Regions from separate parts of the Geodermatophilus sp. SYSU D00867 genome, predicted to be linked through region 3. Evidence: riboswitches for the same ligand, from Rfam matches in the RefSeq annotation. Region 3 holds a riboswitch; each other region holds the start of a gene.
The links. A riboswitch is a leader RNA that binds a small molecule or an ion and turns the genes downstream of it on or off. The one in region 3 is predicted to bind cyclic di-AMP.

Region 1 (4,266 bases), on a different contig from region 3:
GTGACCGTACTGAGACCTCTCGACCGCGCTCGGTGACCGGCCCGGCACGTCCGGGCGCGACCGGTCCGGACGCCCCGCGCGCGTCCGTGTCGACCCGTCCGGCCGCACCCGACGGGTGGAACTCTGTGATCACCCCCGACCGGCGCGCCGGTGGGGGGCCGGATCGGACGGCGCACCGAGGGGGAACCGGGATGTCGCTGCGGGGACGGGGAGCTGCTCCCGACGGGACCGGGGACGGCACCGCGGAGCCGCCTCCGGGACGTGGGCTCGACGGCCTGCTGGGCACCGGGCCGGTGTTCACCGGGGCGGTCCGCGGCTACGACCGCGTGCAGGTGGACGACTACGTCGCCTGGGCCGAGACCGAGCTGCTGGTCCTGCGCCGGGAGAACGAGCACCTGCTCAGCCGCTACGCCGCCGCGTCGGCCGAGCTGCAGAACGCCCGCCGGCGGCTGGCCCAGCTGGTCCGCGAGCGGCAGAGCCTGCCCGGCCCCGAGGACGCGGCCGCGATCGTGCGGCGGGCCGAGGAGGAGGCCGCCGCGCTGACGGCCGCCGCCGAGGAGGAGGCCGGGCGGATCCGCGCCGAGGCGCTCGCCGAGGCGCAGGCCCGGCTGTCCGGGGTGGCCGAGATGCGCGAGGCGGTGCTCGCCGCCCGCGAGCAGACCCGCAGCGAGGCCGCCGCCGTCCTCGAGGCCGCGCGCCGCGAGGCGGCCCGGCTGGAGGAGGCGGCCGCCGCGGAGCGCGAGCGGCGGGACCGCGAGGCCGCCGCGGCACGGGCGCGGGCCGACGCCGAGGCGCTCGAGCGCCGGCACGCCGTCGAGGCCGAGCTCGAGCCCCTGCGCGACGAGCGCGACCGGGCGCGCGACTGGCTGCGCCTGCTGACCGGGCAGCTGGACGAGGCGCTCGCCGTCGTCACCGGCGTCGTGCCCGACGACGTCCCCGCCCTCGGCGACAAGCGGGGGCTGGCCCGACTGGAGGAGTCCGCCGGTGGACTCCGGGCGGAGTCGCGTCCGGCGTCGTCCGGGACGGACGTGTCCGACGTGACACCGCTGCACGGGCCCGGCCGGCCCGAGGTGGCCGCGGCCTCCTGACCAGCGGCGACGCGGGGGCGGGTTCCGGGACGAGGGGGTCCGCCCCACCCGTCACGGCCGCACCTCCGGCCCCGGCGGTTGTCACGAACCGGTAACGACCGTACGGTGGCTGACGTCCGGCTGGTCGTCAGGTCCCCGTCCTGGGGAGCCCGGCCGGACGCCGCCGAGTCGTGTCCGCGCCCGTGGACGCGAGCCGGGGACCCACCGCAGTACTGGGGTGAATCGCGCCCGCCGAGCTCCGGCCCGGCGCGCGTAGGGCTCCTTCCCGCCCGAACCCGTCAGCTAACTCGGTAGGCGGCTCACGGAAGAAACGGAGAGTCCCCGCATGCCCCGCCTCCGGGCCGAAGCGGCCCGCAGGTGCAGCTGCCCGCGCGCACACCGCGCTCCCGCGTCCGCCTGACGCCGGCCGCCCCTGCCCTGCCGCTCCCTGCGACGACGTCGCCGGGGACCCCGTAGTCCGCGACACCCGTAGCCCCGCGCCGCACGCGCATGCCCGAGGTCCGCCTCCGGGCCCGCTGCCGCGCGCACTCTCCCTCGGAGCCCTCACCCCCTCATGTCCCGCCACGTCCCGAACACGCCTGCCGACGCCCCCGCGACCGTCGAGCTCGCCACCGCCGACACCCCCGACACCGCCGCCGAGACCACGGCCGGCACCGCCACCCGCGAGCTGCCCGCGGTCGCGGACGCCGCCGAGGCCCCCGCCCGCCGGCGCCTGTTCCGCCGCGGCGGCCCGCCGCTGGGCCCGCGCCGCCCGGCCCTCCTGCTCGGCGCCGCCGCCGCCGGCGCGCTGATCGTCGGCGTCGTCTCCACCAGCGGCCCCGCCGCCTCCGCCGGTACCGACACCGCCGGCACCGCGGTCAGCGTCGCCGACGAGCTGGGCATCCCCGAGCAGCAGGCCGCGACCGCCCCCGACCTGACGTCGCTGGCCGACATCGCCGCCTCGCGCGCCGAGCGCAGCGCGCAGGAGGCCGGTGCCGCCCACGCACAGCTCGCCGCCGAGCAGGCCGAGCGCGACCGCCAGGCCGCCGAGGCCGAGGCCGCCCGCGTCGCCGCCGAGCAGGAGGCCGCCCGCGTCGCCGCGGAGCAGGAGGCCGCCCGCCAGGCCGCCGAGGCGCAGGCCGCCGCCGAGGCCGCGGCCGCGCAGCAGGCCGCCGAGGAGCAGGCCGCCGAGGAGGCCGCCGAGGAGGCCGCGCCCGCCGCGCCCTCCGGCTCCTTCAAGGACTACGCGCTGAGCAAGGTCGGCAGCGGCGAGCAGTTCTCCTGCCTGGAGAAGCTGTGGGGCAAGGAGAGCGGCTGGAACCCCAACGCCCAGAACCCCACCAGCACCGCCTACGGCATCCCGCAGTTCCTGGACTCCACCTGGGCCAGCACCGGGATCGCCAAGACCTCCGACGGCTACCGCCAGATCGACGCCGGCCTGATCTACATCGAGGAGCGCTACGGCTCGCCGTGCGACGCCTGGGCGCACAGCCAGGCCACCGGCTGGTACTGATCGACACGTGATCCATCGAGGGCCGGCCACCCGGGTGGTGCCCGCGGGGTTCGTCCGCGCGCACACCCAGGTGCGCCGGCCCTCGCTCGTCCCCGAGGTGCGGCTGCACGTCGCCGACGACGTCGTCGCCCTGTGGGAGGCGATGGAGACCGCGGCCGGCGGGGCGGGCGAGGAGCCGCCGTTCTGGGCCGCCGCCTGGCCCGGCGGGCAGGCGCTGGCCCGCCACCTGCTCGACGAGCCCGCCACCGTCGCCGGCCGCACGGTGCTCGACCTCGGGTCGGGCAGCGGCCTGGTGGCCGTCGCCGCCGTCCTCGCCGGTGCCCGGTGGGTGCTGGCCAGCGACGTCGACCCGTTCTCCCGGACGGCGGTCGGCGTCAACGCCGGCCTCAACGGCGTCGCGGGCATCAGCGTCACCGGCGACGTGCTGGACCGCGAGCCGCCCGCCGTCGACGTCGTCGTCGCCGGGGACGTCTGCTACGACCGGGAGATGACCGGGCGGGTGCTGCCCTTCCTCGACCGGGCGCGGGCCCGCGGCTGCGAGGTACTCGTCGGCGACCCCGGCCGCCCGTACCTCCCGCACGAGCGGCTGGAGTCGGCCGCGGTGTACGAGGTCCCCGAGACGGAGGGGCCCGGGCTGCGCCGGACGACGGTGTGGCGGCTGCCCTGAGCGCCGCCGGATACGGTCGCCGCGTGCGCCCCTACGCCTTCACCGGTACCGCCGTCGTCACCGGGGCGGCCAGCGGCATCGGCGCCGCGCTCGCCCCGCGGCTGGCCGCCCGCGGCAACGACCTCGTGCTGCTCGACCGCGACGCCGAGCGGCTCGAGGGCGTCGCGGCGGCGGTGCGCGCGGCCTCCCCGGGCCGGTCGGTGGCCACCGTCGTCGCCGACCTCGCCGACGCCGGGCAGCTGCGCGCGGCCGCCGACCGGGTCGTCGCGGACCACCCGGGGACGACGCTGCTGGTCAACAACGCCGGCGTCGCGCTGGGCGGGCGGTTCGACCAGGTGACCCTCGAGGAGTTCGAGTGGGTCGTGGACGTCAACTTCCGCGCCACCGTCCGGCTCACCCACGCGCTGCTGCCGACGCTCCAGGCGCACCCCGGGTCGCACCTGGTGAACGTCTCCAGCCTGTTCGGGCTCATGGCGCCGGCCGGGCAGGCGGCGTACGCGTCGAGCAAGTTCGCCGTCCGCGGGTTCACCGAGGCGCTGCGGCACGAGCTGGCCGAGGACGGCGTCGGCGTGACCAGCGTGCACCCCGGTGGCATCGCGACCCGCATCGCCGAGACCGCCCGTGTCGCCAGTGGCGCGGACCCGGCGGAGGCCGAGCGGGGCAAGCGGGAGTTCGCCAGGCTGCTGCGGTACCCGGCCGGCCGCGCCGCGCAGCGGATCGTCGACGCGGTGGAGCGGCGCCGGCCGCGGCTGCTCATCGGCGCCAGCGCCGTCGTCCCGGACGTCCTGGTGCGCCTGGCGCCCGGCTCGTACGGGAGGGTGCTCGCCGCCGCCACCCGCCTGGCCGCCCTGCGCCGGGCCTGACCGCGCAGGGGCGCCGGTGGCCGTCCACGTCGGCACGTCGGGCTGGAGCTACGACCACTGGGAGGACGTCCTGTACCCGCCGGGGACGCCGTCCCGCGACCGGCTGGCCCACTACGTCCGCCGGTTCGGCACCGTCGAGCTCAACGCCAGCTTCTA
Region 2 (4,266 bases), on a different contig from region 3:
CGATCCCACCGGGCGTGGCCAACACGATGAACCAGATGCTGCGCAAGGACGTCGAGCCGGGGAACCCGGGGCAGACCGGGGCGCGCGCCTACGTCCGCGGCCACCAGATCGCCGGCAAGACCGGCACCTCGCAGGACAACTACTCGGTGGCGTTCGTGGGCTACACGCCCGAGATCACCGCGAGCGTCATGGTCCTCAACCCCAAGCGCAACGAGGACGTCGGCGGCTTCGGTGGCGGCAAGGGCGCCACCATCTGGCACGACGCGATGGAGCCGATCCTCACCGCGCGCGGCAGCGGCGAGTTCCCGCCCGCGGACGAGACCGTGCAGAACGGCAACACCCGCCCGGTGCCCGGCTGCTCCGGCGTCCGGGCCTGCGAGCGGGCCCTCACCGACGCCGGGTTCACCGCGCGGACGGTGCGCGTCGACAGCGACGAGCCGGCCGGCACCCTCCTGGGCACCAGCCCGCCGCGCGGCGGCCGCGCCGTGCCGGGCCAGCTGGTGTCGATCCTGGTGAGCAACGGCAGCGACTACGTGGAACCGGCGCCCGAGCCCGCGCCCCCCACGGAGCCGGCGCCCGCGCCCCCGACCGGGCCGCCGCCCGCGCCCGGGACGACGCCGCCCGGCACGACCCCGCCGACGTCCCCGCCCCCGCCCCCGGCGCCGGAGCCGCCCCAGACGCCGGAGCCGCCGCCACCGGCCACGGAGCCGCCGACCGCACCGGCCACGCCGCCGCCCCCGCCCGCCGCGCCCGCCACGGAGGCCCCGCCGCCCGGCTCCCCCTGGCGGCCGACGGCCTGACGCCGCCCCAGCCGCGCGTCGAGGGACTGGGTGAGCAGCCACCCGGCCAGCAGGACCAGGTGCAGCAGGAACAGCCACAGGCCGATGGCGACCACCGCACCGACGACCACCAGGCCGCCGAAGGGCGCGCCGAGGTCCAGGGGCAGCGACAGGAACAGCACGAAGCCCTGCAGGAAGCCGGACAGGCAGGCCGCGGTGAACAGCGCGCCGCTGACCAGCGCGCCCCACCGGCGCCGGCCGCCGGCCACCACGCCGTAGCCCCAGAGGATGGGCACGGTCAGCACGAACAGCACCGAGTAGTAGCCGACGGCGAACCGCCCGATCAGGGGCCCGGCGCCGTCCTCGCGGGCCAGGTCGGCCATGGCCGTGGCGGCCAGCAGCAGCGGGTACAGCAGCAGGGGCGTCACCACGACCAGGGGCAGCGTGAGCAGCCGGCCCCGCCAGCCGGTGAGGTTCTCCCGCCGCTGGCTGAACCGCATCAGCGCCCGCCGCAGCCCCTCGCCGTACAGCGACAGCGGCAGCAGCGCCAGCGCGAACCCCAGCAGGTCCAGCCGGACGCCGGCGTCGACCAGCCGGGCCACCGCGTCCGGCGCGCCCAGTGACTCCGGCAGCAGCTCGGCCAGCCGCTCGCTGCGCGCGCGGACCTCCCCGGCCGAGGTGGCCAGCGCGGTCAGCCGGACGGAGACCAGCACCAGCGGCACCACCGCGATGCCGGCGTAGAAGGTCAGGCCCGCGCCGATCAGCGCGAGGTCACGGCCGCGCAGCAGGCGCCGGGCACCGGCCAGCAGCGCGCGCGTCTCGACCCGCAACCGGGCCGCCGTCCACCTGCGTGCCGGGCTCACCCGCCCATGCCACCAGTCCCGGCGGCCCGGCGCCCGCCGGGGACCGGACGGCGCTCAGTCGTCGGTGCTCGCGTCGTCGGTGGTGGGGGCGTCGTTGCCCGGGTTCTGGCCGGTCTCCTGGCAACTGGCGTCGTTCTCGTTGCTGGCGTTGCCGCCGGCGGAGTCGCAGTTGGTCGGGCCGCGGGAGAAGTCGGTGTTGTCGCCACAGGCGACCAGGGAGCCGAGCAGGGCGAGCACGACGAGCGGCCGGGCCAGGCGCATCCGCGTGGAAGAGGACATGCAGCAATCGGTACACGTCCCCACGGCCGCGCAAACCGGCGGGGGTCGGGAACCTCCCGGAGTCGCCTGGTCACCGTTCGTGACTGATGTAATTACACCGGGGTGATTGTCACACGCCGGTCACGGACCTTACGCTGAGTGTGTCCAACGGGGCGCTCCGTCACCAGTCCGGGTGACACCCCGTGGACGCCGTCGAGCCGGTCCTCCCGCAGCGGAGACCGGGCCGGGGACCCATCGCAGTCCTGGGGTGTAGCGCGTGTCCGCACGCGCCGGGCGACTCCACGCCCGAACCCGTCAGCTAACCCGGTAGGCGGCCTGGGAGAAGGAGAGACCGCCGCGTGGCGTCCCTGCGCACGTCCGTCCCCGGCACGCCCGCGACCGGCCGCGGCCGCCGCGCCGCCCTCGCGCTCGTCGGCGCCCTCGGCATCGGTCTCGGGCTGGGGGCCGTCCCGGCGCCGGCCCGGGCGGAGGAGCCGACGTCGGCCGCCGAGGCCGCGCAGCTGGTCGCCGCCCGGGGCCACGAGCTCGAGGCCGTCACCGAGCAGTTCAACGAGGCCCGCGAGGCGCTCGCCGCCCAGCAGGCCGCCGCCGGCGCCGCCGCCGCGCAGCTGGCCGCCGCCCAGGCCGCCGTGGACACCGCGCGGCAGCAGGTGATCGGGATCGCCCGGTCGGCCTACACCGGCGACAGCATGGGCTCGCTGCAGGCGCTCATGACCAGCGAGGACGCCGACGAGTTCGTCAACCGCGTCACCCTGCTGCAGGGCGTCGCCGGTTACCAGGGCGAGCTGCTCGGCCAGGCCGCGGCCGCCACCGAGACCGCCACCGCCGCGCAGGCCGCCGCCGCCGCGGCCGCCGCCGAGGCGCAGCGCCAGTACGACGCCGTCGCCGCCCAGCAGGCCGACCTCGAGGCGCAGATCGCCGCCTACCAGGCCGACTACGCCCGGCTGAGCGCCGAGGAGCGGCGCGCCGCCCTCGAGGCCGCCGCCGCGGCGCACGCCGCCGAGGACTCCCGCGCCAGCCGGGACGAGGAGCGCGAGGACACCGCGTCGTCCTCCGCGTCCTCCTCCGCCGAGGAGCCGGCCGCGGCGGCCGCGCCGCCCAGCGGCGTCGCCGGGACCGTCGTCGCCACCGCCATGGCCCAGCGCGGCAAGCCCTACGTGTGGGCGGCCGCCGGCCCGAGCTCGTTCGACTGCTCCGGCCTCACCCAGTACGCCTTCCGCGCCGCGGGGATCAGCCTCCCGCACTCCAGCAGGATGCAGTCGACGATGGGCACCGCGGTCTCCCGCGCGAACCTGCAGCCCGGTGACCTGGTCTTCTTCTACAGCCCGGTGAGCCACGTCGGCATCTACATCGGCAACGGCCAGATGGTGCACGCGCCGACGTCGGGCGACGTCGTCAAGGTCGCCAGCATCGACGCGATGGGCGGCTACGCCGGCGCTCGCCGCATCGGCTGACGCGGGTCGCGCTCCAGCCGGGGCAGCGCCGCGGCCACCGGGTCCGGCCGCAGGTCGGCCAGCCGGCGCAGCAGGACCGGACGGGACCCCCGCCGCGCCGGACCCCGCACGACCCGACCCTGCCACGCACCTCACACCCCGCGACCGGGACGCCGGCGCCCGCTGCCGCGTTGACCCTCCGGAACCGCCCCCGACCCGAGGACCGCGCACCGATGAACTCCCGCACCGTCGTCCTGGCCTTCCGCGTCGTCGCCGTCGCCGAGGCCCTCTCCTGGATCGGCCTGCTGGCCGGCATGTACGTCAAGTACGTGCCGGAGACCTCGGAGGCCGGCGTCCAGGTGTTCGGGCCGGTCCACGGCGCGGTGTTCATCGCCTACGTGGTCGTGGCGCTGGTCGCCGCGCGGGTGCTCGGCTGGTCCCGGTGGACGACGCTGCTCGCGCTGGCCGCCTCCATCCCGCCGCTGGTCACCGTGGTGTTCGAGCGCTGGGCCGGGCGCACCGGGCGGCTGGCGGCGCCCGTCCGCGCCTGACCTACCGTTCCGGTCATGCCGGAGCCCGTGCTGCCCTCGACCGCCCGCACCCTGCTGGCCCGCACCGCCCGGGTGCAGCGCGAGGGGCGGGCGCCCAGCCTGGTCGCCGGGGTGGTCCGGGACGGCGGGCTGGCCTGGTCGGCCGGCCGCGGCGACGTCGCCGAGCCGCACACCGACGTCCAGTACCGGCTCGGCTCCATCAGCAAGACCGTCACCGCCGTCGCGGTCATGCGGCTGCGCGACGAGGGCCGGCTGGCGCTGGACGACCCGCTGGACCGGCACGTGCCCGGCACGCCGTTCGGCGACCGGTCGGTCGGCCAGCTGCTCTCGCACCTGGCCGGCGCCGCCGCGGAGAGCCCGG
Region 3 (4,266 bases):
CCGGCGATCACCAGGGCGAGCACGACCGCGGACAGCACCCGCACCGGCCGGTCCATCCGCTCGGCGAACGCCGGCGCCGCCCGCCGCACCAGCATGCCGAGCGCCACCGGCACCAGCACGATCGCGAACACCTGCACGGTCTTGCCGAACTGCAGGCCGATCGACCCGGCGCCGGGCGGGTCGAAGACGGTCACGGCGAGGTTGGTCACCAGCGGCAGCGTCACGACGGCGAGCAGCGAGTTGACCGCCGTCAGCGAGACGTTGAGCGCGACGTCGCCACGGAACAGGTGGCTGAACAGGTTCGCCGTCGTCCCGCCGGGCGAGGCGGCCAGCAGCACCATCCCCACCGCCAGCACGGGCTCCAGGCCGGTGGCCACCACGAGGCCGAAGCACAGGGCCGGCAGGACCAGCAGCTGCAGGCCGAGGGCGACGACGGCGGCGCGCGGCCGGCGGGTGACCCGCGCGAAGTCGTCGACGGTGAGCGACAGCCCCAGCCCGAACATGATCACGGCCAGGGCGGCGGGCAGGGCGACGGTGCTGAGGGCCGAGTCCACGGGCGACCTCCGGAACGGCCGCGGCCCCGTCGCCGCGGATCGCCCGGATCCTGGCGGACCGGAGTCCGGCCGCGCGAGCACCGGCACGCGTCCGGGGGAGCCGCCGTGGGCGGTCCGGTGGTTGACGGGGCGTCCGGGCGGGAACCCACCCGGGGTCGCCCACCCGGCAGGGGGAGCGGCCGCGCAGCTCCCGGTGGGGGCCGGAGGAGGCGGGGCGCACCCGCCCGCGTCGGACGGGACGGAGTCGGGCAGTGACCACGGTGCAGCGGGGGAGCCGGACCCTGGGGGACCGCTACGAGCTGCAGGAGGTCATCGCCACCGGCGGCATGGGCCAGGTCTGGCGGGGCCGGGACCACCTGCTCGCCCGGCCGGTCGCGGTCAAGGTGCTGCGCAGCGAGTACGCCGACGACCCGACCTTCCTCGCCCGCTTCCGCAACGAGGCCCGGCACGCGGCGGCGCTCACCCACCCCAACATCGCCACCGTCCTGGACTACGGCGAGGGCACCGACGACGCCACCGGCGAGCACCTGGCCTACCTGGTGATGGAGCTGGTCGAGGGGGCGCCGCTGTCCACCCTCATCGAGACCGAGGGCCCGCTGGACCCCGGTGCCGCCCTCTCGGTGCTGCGCCAGGCCGCGGCCGCCCTCGCCGAGGCGCACCGCGGTGGCGTCGTCCACCGCGACGTCAAGCCCTCGAACATCCTCGTGCGGCCCGACGGGCGGGTGAAGCTCACCGACTTCGGCATCGCCTGGTCGGCCGAGTGCGTGCCGCTCACCCAGACCGGCCAGGTCATCGGCACCGCGCAGTACATGTCCCCGGAGCAGGCCGCCGGCGAGCGGGTCGGCCCGGCCAGCGACGTCTACGCCCTCGGCCTGGTCGGCTACGAGTCGCTGACCGGCCACGCCGCCTTCACCGGCACCAACCCGGTCACCGTCGCGCTCAAGCAGGTCCGCGAGCAGCCCGAGCCGCTGCCCGACGACCTGCCGCCCGACGTCAAGGAGCTCATCGGTGCCGCGCTGACCAAGGACCCCGGCGCCCGCCTGCCCGACGGCGCCGCCTTCCTGGCCGCGGTCGAGGAGGCCCTGGACCCCCGGGCCGCCCCCGTGCCGCCCACCCGCCCGGTGGCGGCCGCCGCCCCCGTCCCCGGGCCGGTCCCGGAGCCCGCGCCGGTCCCCGGGCCGGAGCCGCGCCGGCGCCGGCGGGCGCTGGTCCTGCTGCCGCTGCTGCTGGTCGCGCTCGTCGTCGGCGGCGTGCTGTTCACCACGACCCGCGCCGGTGACGTGCCGGTGGCCGACGCCGCCGAGACGCAGCAGGCCGGGATCGTGCTGCGGGCCGCGGACTTCCTCGGCCGCCCGGTGGCCGAGGTCACCGACGACCTGACCGCCCTCGGTCTCACCGTCGGCCAGCGCGGCGAGCAGACCCCGGACGCGGCTCCCGGCACCGTCGTCGGCCTGGACCCGGTGGACGTGGAGCTGGCCGCCGGCGACCGGGTGCAGGTGGTCGCCGCCGTCGCACCCGACACCGCGGTGCCCGAGCCCGAGGCGCCCGCCGCCGGGCCCGGCCCGTCCGGTGGGTCCGCGCCGGAGGCCCCCGCGGCGACGCCGGAGGCGCCCGCCGCGGACAGCAGCACCCCCGGGACCCCGACGCCGGAGGCCCCGGGCCCGGAGGCCACCACCCCCGAGGTCACGACCCCCGAGGTCACGACCCCCGAGGTCACGACCCCCGAGGCGCCCGCTCCCGAGGCGACCACGGCGGAGAGCCCCGGGTCCGCGGGCACGGCGCCAGAGAGCACGCCCGAGGCCCCGGAGAGCACCCCGTCCGGCAGCACGACGCCGGAACCGCCGGCGCCGGCGACCGGGACGCCCGGGGACACCGCCCCGCCGGCGACGGGGGAGTCCCCGGCCCCGGACGCGGGGACGACGTCGACCGGTGGGGCGCCGGCGACCTCCCCGGCCCCGGACGCCGGCGCCGGCGGGACCGTCCCGCCGGAACCGGCCTGGGACGGCTCCCCGGCGGGACCGTCCCGGTGAACCCGGGGCTAGGGTCCGACGCCATGTCGACGAGGTCGCGGGTCGAGCCGACGGGGAGCGTCCGGGAGCTGGGTCTGCCCGCGCGGGCGGTGGGCGCGCTGACCCGCGCCGGGATCACCACCGTCGAGCAGCTGTCCGCGCTGACCCGCCGCGAGCTGGCCGCCGTCCCCGGGCTGGGACCGGCGATGGTGGCCGCCGTCCGCGCGGTCGTCCCCGAGCCCGTGGCGGTGGGGCTATGGCCGCTGCCCGACGAGGACGACGCGCCGCCGTCCCCGGCGATCCCGTCGTTCGACTCGTTGCGCGCCCCGCGCCGCCGGACCGCGTTCGACGTCCTCGTGCCCGAGGAGGACCCGGGGGAGCCCGCCGGTCCGTCGGTGGTGGCGCCGTCGGACGGGGCCTCCGGCGGGACGCCGGAGGAGGACGAGGAGCCGACCCCCGCCGGGCCGCCCCCCTCCGCCGCGCCGGCCGCCCCGGCGCCGCGGCCGGCCGAGTGGGCCGACCTCGCCGCCCTCGGCGCGCGCGGCGTCCGGGCCGCCGCGGTCCTGCCCTGGCGGGTGACCGGGTGGTGGCTGCGCCTGCCGCTGCGCGTCGTCGGGCGGCTGCGCACCCGCCCCTGACCGGCGTGTGGTCCCCGCCACGGAACGCGGCCGCGGTTTGTCACGGACGGGTAACGGCCGTTACCGTGGCCGAGGCCGTCCGGCCCCGTCCCCGCCAGGGGACCCGGGCGGTCGCCGCCGAGTCGCCCCCTGGGCGAGCCGGGGACCCACCGCAGTACTGGGGTGAATCCCGCACCGGACCCGTGCGTCCGGGCGGGTAGGGCTGCTTCCCGCCCGAACCCGTCAGCTAACTCGGCAGGCGGCTGACGGGAGACCTGCACCCATGCCCTCGAGCACCACCCCCGGCCGCCCCGGCGCGTCCGCAGACCGTTCCGACCGCCGCCGCCCGCCGGCCGCGCACCGCCGTCCGGGCCTGTACCTGGGCGTCGCCGCCGCCGGCGCGGTCCTGGTCAACGTCCTGGTCGGCCCGCAGCCGGCCGCCACCGCCGAGGCCGGGACGGCGAGCGGGTCGGTCGCCGTCGCCGAGGCGCTGGGGCTGTCGGCGCAGTCCGGCCCGGTGACCGCCACCGCCCCGCCGGACCTGGCGCCGCTCGAGGACCTCGCCGCCACCCGCAGCTCGCGGGAGGCCGCCGAGACCGCGGCCCAGCAGTCGCAGGCCGCCGCCGACCAGGCCACCGTCGACCGGCAGCGGGCCGAGGCCGAGGCCGCCGCCCGCGCCGCCGCGGAGGCCGCCGCAGCCGCCGCGGCCGCCGAGGCCGCCGCCGCGGCGGAGGCCGCCGCAGCCGCCGAGGCCGCCGAGGCCGCCGAGGCCGAGGAGGAGGCCGGCCCGGCGGAGACCGCGGGCACCACCGTCGTCTCGGCCGTCGCCCGCATCACCAACAGCACCGGTCCGGTCGAGCCGCAGGTGCAGGCCGCCGCGGACGCCGTCGTCAGCAACGTGCCGGGGGCGGACGCGATCACCCTGGGCGGCACCCGCGCCAGCGCGGCCGACCCGGGCGGCCACCCCTCCGGCAGGGCGCTGGACTACATGGTCATGACCGACGCCGCCCTCGGCGACGCGATCGTCGCCTACCACCGCGCGCACTGGGACGAGCTCGGCGTCGACTACCTGATCTGGGAGCAGCG
Region 4 (4,266 bases), on a different contig from region 3:
GAGACGGCCGCCGCCCGGTCCGGCGCCTCGACGACCCAGAAGCCGCCGAGGTACTCCGGCGCCTGCGTGTACGGCCCGTCGGTGAGGGCGAGGTCGTCCCCGGTGTGGTCGACGGTGACCGCGGTCGACGGCGGGTGCAGCCCACCGGCGAAGACCAGCGCGCCGGACGCCGCCAGCTCCTCCAGGAAGGCGCCGGCCGCCGCCAGGGCGGCCTCCAGCTCGGCGGGGTCCATCGTGGCCATCGTCGGTTCCTCGGCCGAGTCGTGCGGCATGGACAGCAGGTACTGCGTCACGGGTCCTCCCGGGTGGTCGCCGCGGCCCGTCCGGCCGCTCCACGAGAGGGACCCCGGTCGCCGCATCGACTCATCGGTCGGGTCCCGTCGGTGGGGTCGCCTGGCGGCGACACACCGGCAGCCACCCGCGACCGGGCCCGGACGACCGGACGCCGTCGACCCGGTCGTGCGCGGATCGGCGGAGGGGGACGACGGACGAGTCGGCCTGCCGATCCGGGGCCGGCTGTTCAGCGCCTGGTCTCGTACCTGGTCAGGAGCACGCCGCCGGGGAACGTCCGGGTCTCCACCAGGTCCAGGTCCACCCGGTCGTCCAGGGCCGGGAAGAACGGCGTGCCGCCGCCCACCAGGACCGGGTGGGTGACGAGCGCGTACTCGTCGATCAGCCCGGCCCGCATGGCCGCCGCGGCGAGGGTGGCGCCGCCGACGTCCATGGGACCGCCGTCCCCGGCCTTGAGCCGGGTGATCTCGGTGACGGCGTCGCCGGTGACCAGGCGGGCGTTCCCGTCGACCGCGCTGGCCGTCGAGGAGAACACCACCTTCGGCATGTCCCGCCAGCGGCGGGCGTACTCGATCTGCGCCGGTGTGGCGCCGGGCTGCTGGTCGGCGGTCGGCCAGTGGGAGCTCATCGTCTCCCACAGTCTGCGCCCGTACAGCGCCAGGCCCGTGGCCCCCACCCGGTCGGACCACCACTGGAACAGCTCGTCGCTCGGCACGCTCCAGCCGAGGTCGTCGCCGGGCGCGGCGACGTAGCCGTCCAGGCTCAGGTTCATGGCGAAGGTCAGTCTCCGCATCGCGTGGCCTCCCGTGGGTCGGTGTTCGGCGTACGGACCGACACGGCGCGGAGAACTGACCGGTCGGACCACACCGAGGGCCGGTCGACCACCGCGCCGAGCGGATGCCGCGTACGAGGAGGGACGACGACCGGCACAGCGCCCCGTGGGACGGGTCGCCGCCTCGTCGTCCGGCCGCTCGACGTCCACGCCGCCGGGTCGCAGGGGCCGCGTGACGCGAGCCGGATCATCCCGGAGCCGATCGTGGTCAGCACCCGCAGCCGGGAAGAGGGCGAGCCGACCTCGGCCGACGATCGCCGTGACCGACCGACGTCAGCCACCTCTGGCCCGGCTCCGGCGACCGGCCGAGGGCCGCCGCCGACCCCGTTCCCGGCCGAGCGGCGGACCCCGCGCGGACCGGCGCCGCGCCCTGACCGCAGACCCGCAGGTCACGGCGGGCGACGGACGAGTCGGCCTGTACGCCGGGTTCTGTCCTCGGGCGCCTCGCGGCCTCCCGATGGGCGGTCATCCATCTAGGCCCGCCGTTGCCGGCGGGCTCGAGCGGTCCACCCGCAGGCTCGGGCGGGCAGCCCTCGAACGCCTGCGCAGGACGGTGTCCGGTCGCCCGGCCACCGCCCCTTCTCGACCTTGCTCCGGGTGGGGTTTACCGAGCCGCACCGGTCACCCGGTGCGCTGGTGGTCTCTTACACCACCGTTTCACCCTCACCAGCAGCGGACTGCTGGCGGTCTGTTCTCTGTGGCACTGTCCCGCGGGTCACCCCGGGTCGCCGTTAGCGACCACCCTGCCCTGTGGAGCCCGGACGTTCCTCGGCGACGGGGTCTCCCCCGCCGACGCGACCGCCCGGCCGACTCGTCCGTCGTGCCGACCAGTCTACGGACCCCCTCAGCGGAACTGCTCAGTCCGCGCTGCGGGCTCCCGCGGACGCTCCTACGGTGGCTCCGTCCGGCCGGTCGTCACGTCCTCCACCGGGGGAACCGAGCCGGGTGCCGCCGAGTCGCGGCCACCGCGGTGGCCGTGAGCCGGGGACCCACCGCACCACCGGGGTGAGTCCCACCTCCCGGACCCGGGAGGGGGTAGGGCGCAGTTCCCCGCCCGAACCCGTCAGCTGACCCGGTAGGCGGCCACGGGAGAACGGAGAACCACCACGGGGTGCGCCGACGGCGCCTGCCCCGGCGTGCCCCGCACTCTGCGACGAGCGCCGCGACCCGCCCACCTCCGCCGGTCGCCGCGCCTCCACGGACCGGAAACGACCGGCCTCGCGTCGGCCTGCCCTCCAGCAGCCGCCCGCCGCCCGGCCGCGTCCCGGCCCGTCCCGCAGGTCCCCCCACGCGACGGGTGACCGCCGAGCCACGGACGGCGCCACGCGGAACCGACGTCAGGAGCTCTCCTCGTCATGCCCTCGAACAGCAAGCGCACGATCCGCCGGACCCTCACGGCCGGCGCCCTCGCCGTCGCCTTCGGCCTCAGCGGCCAGTCGGTGGCCCAGGCCGACTGGGACGGCCCCCGCCGGGACGGGTCGAACGGCTGGTCCCAGGACCGGGGAGGAGCCGCGGCGCCCGCGCCCGCGGCCCCCGCCGCCCCCGCGGCCGCACCGGCAGCCGCCCCCGCCGCCCCCGCGGCGGTGTCCACGAACCTCACCGGCGCGCCGACCGCCTCCTCGACCTCCTACAGCGCCTGGGCGGCGCACGTCCGCCCCGTCGTCGCCGAGGTCGTGCAGCAGTGCGGGGTGTCCACCGTGCTCACCCGCCCCGGGCACTCCCCCACCCAGCAGCTCGCCGCGGACTTCATGGTCTACGCCGACTCCGCCAAGGGGAACGCCGTGGCCCAGTACGTCATCGACAACGCCGCGCGCATGGGCGTCGACTACGTCATCTGGAAGCAGCGGATCTTCGTGATCGGGAGCTCCGGCTGGCGGGCGATGGAGGACCGCGGGTCCCCCACCGCCAACCACATGGACCACGTCCACGTGAGCTTCAACCCCTGACCGGCCCGGACGCGGCCCCGGGCGCACCCCGGGGCCGCGTCCGGCCTCAGCCGGCGTACAGCGCGAAGCCGGCCACCCGCCGGCCGTCGACGACCGGGGTCGCCGTGTCGACCTGTCGCCGGGCCTGCTCCTCGACCGGGTCGGCCGACAGCGCCTGCAGGTAGCGGCGGTGCTCGGCCAGCGAGGCCACCGCCCGGTCGACGACGTCGGTCACGTCGACGGTGTGCGTGACCCCCACCGGCGTGGAGACGGCGGTCCAGCGCACCCCGCGCCAGGGCTCCGGGTCGGCGAGCTCGGCGAAGATCCACTCGTTGGCCGCGTCGCCGACGGCGTCGACCACCGCCCGGCCCAGCACCCGGTGGTCGGCGCTGTTCCAGTAGCCGAGCGGGGCGCCCGGCGGCGTCCACGTGTCGCCGAAGTGCAGCGTGACCACGAGGTCGGGGCGGTGCCGCCGGATCGCCGCCGCGACCGCCCGCCGCAGGTCCAGCCCCTCGGTCAGCCGCCCGTCGGGGTGGCCGAGGAACTCGACCATCGACACGCCGACCACCGCGGCCGCGGCCCGCTGCTCGCGCTCGCGCAGCGGCCCGGCGGCCTCCGGCGGCAGCCCGGCGATGCCGGCCTCGCCGCTGGTGGCCATCACGTACCGGACGTCGCGCCCGGCCGCCGTCCACGCCGCGACGGCGGCCGCGCAGCCGTACTCCACGTCGTCGGGGTGGGCGACGACGACCAGGGCGCGCTGCCAGTCCTCGGGGAACGCCTCCGTCATGCGGGCAGTCTGCCCGCGGCCGCTGACGCTCAGCGCCCTCGGGCCACCCGCAGCGCCGCGGCGATCATCGGCGCCTGCAGCGGCAGCCGGACCACCGCCGCGGCCAGCATCGCCGGCCGCCCGCGCGCCACGCGGAGGTGGTGCAGGTGGGCCGGCACGAACGACGCCAGGAGCGCGGCCGCGGCCCGTCCCCCGGCCCGGCGGCTCGCCGGCGCGGCCAGCAGCGCGGCGGTGCCGACCTCGGCGACCCCGCTGACGAGCACCCAGGCGCGGGCGTCGCCGAGCTCGGGCGGCACCAGCCACTCGAACGTCCGCGGCCGCACCAGGTGCAGCACGCCGGAGCCGCCGAGGGCGGCGGCCAGCCAGGTCGCCGGGGCGGGGAGTCGCACGCACCGACCGTAGGCTGGCGCCCCGTGACGGCCGCCGACCTC

Region 1: linked by a shared signal. The riboswitch ahead of ACI8AK_RS07590 (aggregation-promoting factor C-terminal-like domain-containing protein) and the one ahead of ACI8AK_RS13835 (hypothetical protein) in region 3 are both predicted to bind cyclic di-AMP.
Region 2: linked by a shared signal. The riboswitch ahead of ACI8AK_RS06820 (C40 family peptidase) and the one ahead of ACI8AK_RS13835 (hypothetical protein) in region 3 are both predicted to bind cyclic di-AMP.
Region 4: linked by a shared signal. The riboswitch ahead of ACI8AK_RS19975 (hypothetical protein) and the one ahead of ACI8AK_RS13835 (hypothetical protein) in region 3 are both predicted to bind cyclic di-AMP.

Annotation. Positions count from the first base shown of each region.
Region 1 covers NZ_JBJGZC010000006.1:134,119-138,384, forward strand. The annotation lists gene ACI8AK_RS07585 (hypothetical protein) at 192-1,088, shown strand; cyclic di-AMP (ydaO/yuaA leader) riboswitch at 1,240-1,400, shown strand; gene ACI8AK_RS07590 (aggregation-promoting factor C-terminal-like domain-containing protein) at 1,642-2,580, shown strand; gene ACI8AK_RS07595 (class I SAM-dependent methyltransferase) at 2,588-3,247, shown strand; gene ACI8AK_RS07600 (SDR family NAD(P)-dependent oxidoreductase) at 3,271-4,110, shown strand; gene ACI8AK_RS07605 (DUF72 domain-containing protein) at 4,127-4,266, shown strand, end outside.
Region 2 covers NZ_JBJGZC010000005.1:205,915-210,180, forward strand. The annotation lists gene ACI8AK_RS06805 (transglycosylase domain-containing protein) at 1-800, shown strand, start outside; partial or broken gene ACI8AK_RS06810 (YhjD/YihY/BrkB family envelope integrity protein) at 827-1,642, opposite strand; gene ACI8AK_RS06815 (hypothetical protein) at 1,697-1,921, opposite strand; cyclic di-AMP (ydaO/yuaA leader) riboswitch at 2,116-2,248, shown strand; gene ACI8AK_RS06820 (C40 family peptidase) at 2,260-3,375, shown strand; gene ACI8AK_RS06825 (hypothetical protein) at 3,348-3,485, opposite strand; gene ACI8AK_RS06830 (DUF3817 domain-containing protein) at 3,588-3,905, shown strand; gene ACI8AK_RS06835 (serine hydrolase domain-containing protein) at 3,921-4,266, shown strand, end outside.
Region 3 covers NZ_JBJGZC010000013.1:47,702-51,967, reverse strand. The annotation lists gene ACI8AK_RS13850 (bile acid:sodium symporter family protein) at 1-554, opposite strand, end outside; gene ACI8AK_RS13845 (protein kinase domain-containing protein) at 806-2,584, shown strand; gene ACI8AK_RS13840 (DNA-directed RNA polymerase subunit alpha C-terminal domain-containing protein) at 2,608-3,201, shown strand; cyclic di-AMP (ydaO/yuaA leader) riboswitch at 3,307-3,457, shown strand; gene ACI8AK_RS13835 (hypothetical protein) at 3,464-4,266, shown strand, end outside.
Region 4 covers NZ_JBJGZC010000025.1:22,012-26,277, forward strand. The annotation lists gene ACI8AK_RS19960 (YciI family protein) at 1-293, opposite strand, end outside; gene ACI8AK_RS19965 (dihydrofolate reductase family protein) at 521-1,084, opposite strand; RNA gene rnpB (RNase P RNA component class A) at 1,526-1,937, opposite strand; cyclic di-AMP (ydaO/yuaA leader) riboswitch at 2,063-2,220, shown strand; gene ACI8AK_RS19975 (hypothetical protein) at 2,479-3,069, shown strand; gene ACI8AK_RS19980 (PIG-L deacetylase family protein) at 3,116-3,835, opposite strand; gene ACI8AK_RS19985 (DoxX family protein) at 3,865-4,224, opposite strand; gene ACI8AK_RS19990 (sulfite exporter TauE/SafE family protein) at 4,249-4,266, shown strand, end outside.